2 regions of the Vibrio sp. JZG120 genome follow, and region 2 is predicted to be linked to the other one. Evidence: riboswitches for the same ligand, from Rfam matches in the RefSeq annotation. Region 2 holds a riboswitch; the other holds the start of a gene.
What was found. Region 2 has a riboswitch for lysine ahead of lysC (lysine-sensitive aspartokinase 3). Riboswitches for the same ligand answer to the same signal wherever they lie in the genome.
Positions count from the first base shown of each region.

Region 1 (3,768 bases), on a different contig from region 2:
TCCTAGATGAGATTGGTGATATGCCGCCGGATCTACAAATCCACCTTCTGCACTTTTTAGAGAGTAAGCAAATCCATAAAGTCGGCGCTGATAAATTCATTGACGTGGACTGTAGAGTCATTGCTGCGAGCCACGTGGATTTGAAAAATGAGGTTGTACAAGGTGGATTCCGTGAAGATTTATTCTATCGGCTTAATATCTTGCCATTAACTATTCCTCCACTGAGAAAGCGTGGGAAAGATATCCTTATGTTATCAGAACACTTCTTAACAGATTTGTCTCATGGTCAGGTACAAAAAATGTCGGATAAAGTGAAAGCCAAGCTCCTCAAGCATCGTTGGCCAGGTAACGTACGAGAACTGCGAAATGTAATTCAACGAGCGATTGTCATGTGTGAAGATCACACGCTTCTCGTCGCTGACTTGGGCCTTGATAATAATGAAAGGCAATTACTCCCTTCAGTGGACCAAATTGATCTCGACTACCTACTGCAAGCTATCGAAGAAAATAAGCACAATATGAGTGCGGCTGCACGTCATCTTGGTATTTCAAGAACAACGCTTTATCGTCTAATAAAGAAATACAACTTAAATGTTTAGTTGCTGTACAGGTGTAACGTGACACTGTGTAACAGACAACTCATCATATATCATTTACTTAGCCCCTCATCATAAACCTCTTGATATTACCGCCTTTAAAATCAACAACTTAAACTAGGCATAGTCTTTGCTTAGAGCTAAGAAGAAGTCGGTTGATAGATTTTCTATCACAGCACAGAAAGGAGTGCTCAGAACACAAATAGCTCGCTTTTAACACGAAACGATTATCCCCAAAAACGCGATTGCCCCCCTCACCTAAATCGCGTTAAAAAAAAGCTCCGCTAAATTTAGCGGAGCTTCCTCTTTATTAAAAATACTGAGCTGTACTAGACATTTTGGCACGATGCCATTTTAGACTTCGACAACCAAGAAAGTGCTCCACATACAATAATAAATGTGATTGATGCAGCGATGAATGAGAATGCAATTGACGCAGTCATCCCCAAAGTAATGAAGCCAACACAGGAAACTAGCGCCACGGACAATGCATAAGGCAACTGGGTCGATACGTGATCAATATGATTACAACGTGCACCAGTCGACGACAGAATAGTGGTATCGGAGATAGGTGAACAATGGTCACCAAAAACGGCACCGGCTAAAACTGCACTTAGCATTGGGAGCATTAGCGCAAGATCGGTTGCACCAGCCATATCACCCGCGATTGGAAGCATAATGCCGAACGTACCCCAAGAAGTACCTGTTGAAAATGCCATTAGACCAGACAACAAGAATAGGATAACCGGTAGCCAATGTGGATTGATATTGCCCTGAGCCATTGTAGAAAGGTAAGAACCCGTCTTCATATCACCGATAACCGAACCGATAGTCCAGGCAAATACTAGGATTAGAATCGCGCCAAACATAGACTTAGCACCAATCCATAGTGTGCGTGCAATTTCACCTATTGGAAGACCTTGCTTCACAACAGTAAATAATGCGACAGCTAAGCCAAGCAAGCTACCGTAGATTAGTGATGTGCCTACATCTGTATTTTCAAACGCACCTAGAAGCGCAAACTCTTTGCCGTCAGCAGCCAATGCTTGGCCACCCGTGTAAAGCATAGAAGCGATAGTCGCAATAATCAGCGTCACGATAGGAAGTACCAGGTCTGACACTTTACCCTTTTCGCTTTCACGGATATCTAGCTCTTCGTTTAGATCATGCGCTTCTTGCGAGTCGTTTTCTTTGTCTTTATCAAAGCCGCGGCCTTGAGATGCAGAGATTTCATGCTCACGCATCTTACCGATATCGAGGCCAAACCACGCCACAGCAAACACCATAAGCAGTGCAAAAACTGCGTAAAAGTTCATTGGAATAAGACGAACGTACGCGCCAAGAGCCGAATACTCAGTGATCCCATGTGAGACTAAGATACCGCCGATAATCGTAATAATGTAAGCACCCCAGCTAGAAGCAGGCATGATCACACACATTGGTGCAGCAGTTGAGTCTAGAATGTACGCAAGCTTCGCGCGAGACACATAAAAACGATCGGTTACTGGACGAGAAATGGCACCAACAGCAAGACTGTTAAAGTAATCGTCGACAAAAATGAATACGCCTAAAAAGGCAGCAAGAAGTTTGGAGCCGCGTTTACTCTTTACTCGAGATTGTGCCCATTCGGCAAATGCACGAGTACCACCAGATAGCGTTAATAACGCAGTTGTCATACCTAATAAGATTAGGAAACCAACAATGCTCATGTTCCAAGTGTTAATTCCGCCATCTTCAATAAAGACAGAAGAAACTTGAGAACTCACGTAACTAACGGTATCACCGATAGACCAGCTATTAAGTAGAACCGCACCCAGCACGATACCTACACCTAAGGAAACTAATACACGTCGAGTCAGAATCGCCAAAGTCAAAGCGACAATAGGTGGCAATAATGAAACAGGAGAACTAGAAAAATCTATTAAATTCATGATCTTCAAAAACCAAAGTTTGGCTAGAGATCTACTGCAGACAAGTCACGTAGCATACGATACGTGCTCATGTTGAACTTAGCGACAGGGAAGCGAACACTCCACCCAACCCTACAGTAGCGCTCCATAGTTTAATGTGAATATATACTATGGCAGTGTTGTTCCTTTCAGATACAACCCCAGCAAGTAACTTTGATGAGTTACTTACTTCGGCAATCTTCGCCTTCCACTATTATTCATTGGCATCACCCCAATAATAGCTACTCTTCGAGACCGCGCCTCTACGGCAACAACAAACAATTAACCACTAACTGTACAAATTAACAACAAATTGTCTGCAATATTGCATCAGGTAGAAGCCATTGTACTTATGATGAGAGTCAATGCAACACATCAAACTAAATTAAACAAATAAATAATGACTGAGATAATTTATAAACCTTGTCTACTTCAAGTTAGTTTTGTGCAACTGAAATCACATCAATTTTGTTATTTATGAAACATTATTACTACCTTAAAAATATCATGGTTTATCTTGTATCAATAAATTAAGGATATATGACACTCCATCAAAGATGGACGCTTCATATTTTTAAGTAATAACTCAACTTTTTTTATAAAAACCAAGCTGGCTCTATCTCTATACAATAACAAGTGTTGATTTCAATTCTCATCTAATAAGATTTATTTCGAGTGTAATAATATTTATTGCTTTAAAAAAATAGCTAAATTTAAACAAAATCTTGATTTAGTATTTGCACATAAGGAAAAGATAAAGTTAAATATAAGGACTCTTTGTTTATTTATAGATTGGCATTATTTAATCGTAACGATAAAAAGTGCCCAACACATTAACCTTTTAATAGGAATCGTTATGTCAGAGCTGACTAAAACCCTTCTAAATATCCGTAGCCTTCGTGCATTTTCTCGTGAGCTGACTCTAGAACAATTGGAAGAAGCTCTAGATAAACTAACTACTGTCGTAGAAGAGCGTCGTGAAGCAGAAGAAGCAGAACGTGCAGCACAAGCTGAGCAAGAAGCTAAGCTAGCAGAGATCGCAGAGAAAATTGCTCAAGACGGTATTGACGTAGAAGCGCTTATTACTGCGCTATCTGGCGAAACTAAGACGAAAGGCAAAGCGAAGCGTGCACCTCGTCCAGCTAAATACAAATACACAGACTCAAACGGTAATGAGAAGACTTGGACAGGCCAAGGTCGTACACCTTCTGCAATTCAAGAGC
Region 1 is NZ_JBSRRK010000004.1:486,224-489,991, forward strand. It holds gene ACWPOD_RS10610 (sigma-54 interaction domain-containing protein) at 1-599, shown strand, start outside; gene tet(35) (tetracycline efflux Na+/H+ antiporter family transporter Tet(35)) at 926-2,527, opposite strand; lysine riboswitch at 2,637-2,819, opposite strand; gene ACWPOD_RS10620 (H-NS family histone-like protein) at 3,402-3,768, shown strand, end outside.
Region 1: another riboswitch for lysine. It lies ahead of tet(35) (tetracycline efflux Na+/H+ antiporter family transporter Tet(35)); the one in region 2 lies ahead of lysC (lysine-sensitive aspartokinase 3).

Region 2 (3,768 bases):
ACCAAGGCTTAGATGACTCAAGTAAAGCGGAGCAAATTAGAGCTGAAGCGCAGTTTTTGTTCCCGAAGATTGATTTCAGTGACGTCAATTACCGACCACCTTCTCAAGCAATCTCTGCCTCACCAGCACCCACTTCAGGTGAAGAGTAATAAGTACAAAAAAGCGAAGGGATGACCTTCGCTTTTCTTTATCTCATTGCTGTATGATTTTATTCAGTGAGTGACTCTTCCAACGCTTTTAAGCACAGCGCAACGTTTTCAGATCGAGCGCCGTAACCCATTAAGCCAATACGCCACGCTTTACCAGCTAATGCCCCAAGGCCAGCACCAATTTCTAGGTTATAGGTTTCTAGCAAGTGAGCACGAACTTTTGCTTCATCAATTCCTTCAGGCACGTAAATCGCATTTAATTGTGGCAACCGATGGGCTTCGTCCACAACAAATTCAAAGCCTAACTTTTGTAAGCCATTTTTGAGTTTTTCATGCATCAGTTGGTGACGAGCCCAAGCGTTTTCTAAGCCTTCATTTTTCAGTATCAATAAAGCTTCATGAAGCGCATACAAGCTATTAACTGGCGCCGTATGATGGTAACTACGCTTGCCTTCTCCACTCCAATACCCCAACACTAAACTCTGATCGAGGAACCAACTCTGTACTGGTGTTGTTCTTGCTTGAATCTTTTCAATTGCGGCAGGAGAAAACGTCACGGGTGAGAGCCCTGGTACACATGACAAACATTTTTGACTGCCAGAGTAAACCGCATCCAGTTGCCATTCATCCACTTTTAACGGCACACCACCAAGTGACGTCACCGCATCAACAATAGATAATGCATTATGCTGTTTCGCCAGCTTACCCAATGCTTGAGCATCACTGACTGCACCAGTTGAAGTTTCCGCATGCACAAAAGCAAGAATTTTTGTATCTGGGTGCTGTTCGAGTGCTTGCTCGACTTTATTAATGGAAACAGGCGTCCCCCATTCATCATCGACGATAACAACTTCACCACCAGCACGGACGACATTTTCGCGCATGCGTTCACCAAATACACCGTTACGGCAGACGATCACTTTATCGCCTTTCTCGATCAAGTTTACAAAGCAGGTTTCCATCCCTGCACTACCTGGCGCTGAAACCGCAATAGTGAACTCATTGTCAGTTTGAAAGGCATACTTCAATAGCTGCTTGAGCTCATCCATCATACCGATAAACAGAGGATCAAGGTGACCTACGGTAGGACGGCTTAGCGCTTGTAACACTTGAGGATAAATATCAGAAGGACCAGGTCCCATTAAAATACGGTGAGGCGGAATAAAGCTTTGGATCGACATGTCAGCTCCTTGATTATCTTTTATCCTGAGCATTCTAAAAGTTCTATTCAATAACATGGCTCAGGTGTAGGGTTCTTCACCCTAATAGATTTTTCCTCTATCAGCAATTAGCCGTAAGTATGGAGGTCAAACCAGTGTCACAAAATCGTTAATAAAAAACACCATAAAGGTTGAAATATTGATTGACATTAAGGCCTCAAAACCGTTCAATGTTTGAGCTTTATGTAGAAGAGGAGCGCTACCCAGGTAGATGATTTGTGGAACCGCAATTCCAACACCAATCATTGAGGGGGAGTAGTGCCGAGGTAAGTCAAAGTTGCAGGGTTTGACTTGTCGGTTGAATTGGGCTGAATCCCATCAACTGTCATCAGCGCAGTCTGATGAAGGGCTTCTGAGGGTAAATTTTTCAAATAGCATTCTAAATACCTCTCTTTTTGCTCTGTTCCTTTTCTCACTAAACATTGGATGTACAATTTTTTAGGAAGTCGTGGGAGAACGCAGTGAGCGCATTTAACGTAGCTAAATTCGGTGGGACCAGTGTTGCCAACTTTGAGGCAATGAGTCGTTGTGCCACCATTATCGAAAACAATCCAAATACTCGCCTGGTCGTGAGCAGCGCTTGCTCTGGCGTCACCAACCTGTTGGTAGAACTCGCCAACGGTGTTCAGGATCAAACGCACCGTACTGAGCTGCTGCAAAATCTGGCCAACATTCATGACGCCATTTTAACTCAGCTCGAAGACAGCACGAAAACTGCTGCCGAGGTGTATGGCATATTAGATACCGTAACCAGCCTGGCCGAGGCTGCATCTATCCAAGCTAGTGCGAAGTTAACCGATCATTTGGTCGCATGTGGCGAACTCATGTCGACGCATATTCTAACTCAGTTAATGTGTGAGCGAGGCATTCAAGCTGTGCGCTTTGATATCCGCGATGTGCTGCGTACTGATGACAACTTTGGTCGCGCGGAGCCAAACATTGAAGCAATTTCGACGCTTGCGCAAGATAAACTCATACCACTTTGCCAACAATCCGTTGTTGTTACTCAAGGCTTCATAGGATCTGACGAAGCCGGTAATACAACAACACTAGGTCGAGGAGGCAGCGATTATAGCGCCGCCTTAATTGCTGAGAGCGTCAAAGCGGCAGGGTTAGAAATCTGGACTGATGTTCCGGGCATCTACACAACAGACCCGCGAATTGCGCCAAAAGCCTCACCAATTCCCGAGATCAGCTTTAGTGAAGCTTCAGAAATGGCGAACTTTGGCGCTAAAATCCTTCACCCTTCTACGCTAGTACCCGCATTGCGCCACGACATTCCGGTATTTGTAGGGTCATCGAAAGAGCCAGAAAAAGGGGGAACTTGGATTCGTCACCAAGTCGAAAGCTCACCGTTGTTCCGTGCGCTAGCTTTGCGTTGTAACCAAACCATGGTAACGCTACGCAGCGCCAACATGTTCCACGCATACGGCTTCTTAGCAAAGGTTTTTGAGATCCTTGCAAAGCATAAGATCTCTGTCGATTTGATCACGACATCTGAAATCAGTGTATCGTTAACACTTGATCAAACTGATACCTCTGGCGGAGCACCACAGCTGCCGCAAGCTGTACGAGAAGAGTTAGAAGAGTTATGTAAGGTAGAAGTTGAACATGACCTATGCCTCGTTGCTCTCATTGGTAACAACATGAGTGAGAGTAAAGGCTACGCGAAACAGGTTTTTGGCACGCTAGAAGACTTTAACCTACGCATGATTTGTTATGGCGCTAGCCCTCACAACTTATGCTTCTTGCTCCATGAATCGGTATCGAAACAAGCCATACAAAAACTCCACACCGAGTTGTTTGAGAAGTAAGTTCAACTCAATAAAACAAAGGGCTGCGTATCTGCTGCCCTTTGTTGTTTCAATAGTTGTTACATTTGAACGAGGTAAACATCAATTTAACCGTTAATGTTTGGCCCTAACCATTTTTCAGCCTCGATCCTATCCCACCCTTTGCGATCGGCGTAGCTCTCTAGCTGATCTTCTTGGATCTGTGCGATCGCAAAGTAACGTGAGTCAGGATGAGAGAAATACCAACCAGAGACTGACGCGCCCGGATACATTGCATAGCTGGAGGTTAGAGTCATGCCAATATTCTCTTCCACATTAAGTAGCTCCCAAAGCGGTCCTTTTTCAGTATGCTCAGGACATGCTGGATAACCCGGCGCAGGGCGAATACCTTGGTATTTTTCACGAATGAGCTCATCGTTAGATAAATCTTCATCCTCAGCATAACCCCAAATTTCTTTACGGACACGCTCATGCAAATACTCAGCAAACGCTTCGGCTAGGCGATCCGCCACCGCTTGAATCATAATTGCGTTGTAATCATCTCCCTGCGCTTTGTATTCATCCGCAAGCTCTCGTTCACCAATACCACCAGTGACAGCAAATGCC
Region 2 is NZ_JBSRRK010000012.1:5,528-9,295, reverse strand. It holds gene ACWPOD_RS19615 (PglL family O-oligosaccharyltransferase) at 1-149, shown strand, start outside; gene ACWPOD_RS19610 (pyridoxal-phosphate-dependent aminotransferase family protein) at 209-1,330, opposite strand; lysine riboswitch at 1,551-1,729, shown strand; gene lysC (lysine-sensitive aspartokinase 3) at 1,831-3,183, shown strand; gene metH (methionine synthase) at 3,270-3,768, opposite strand, start outside.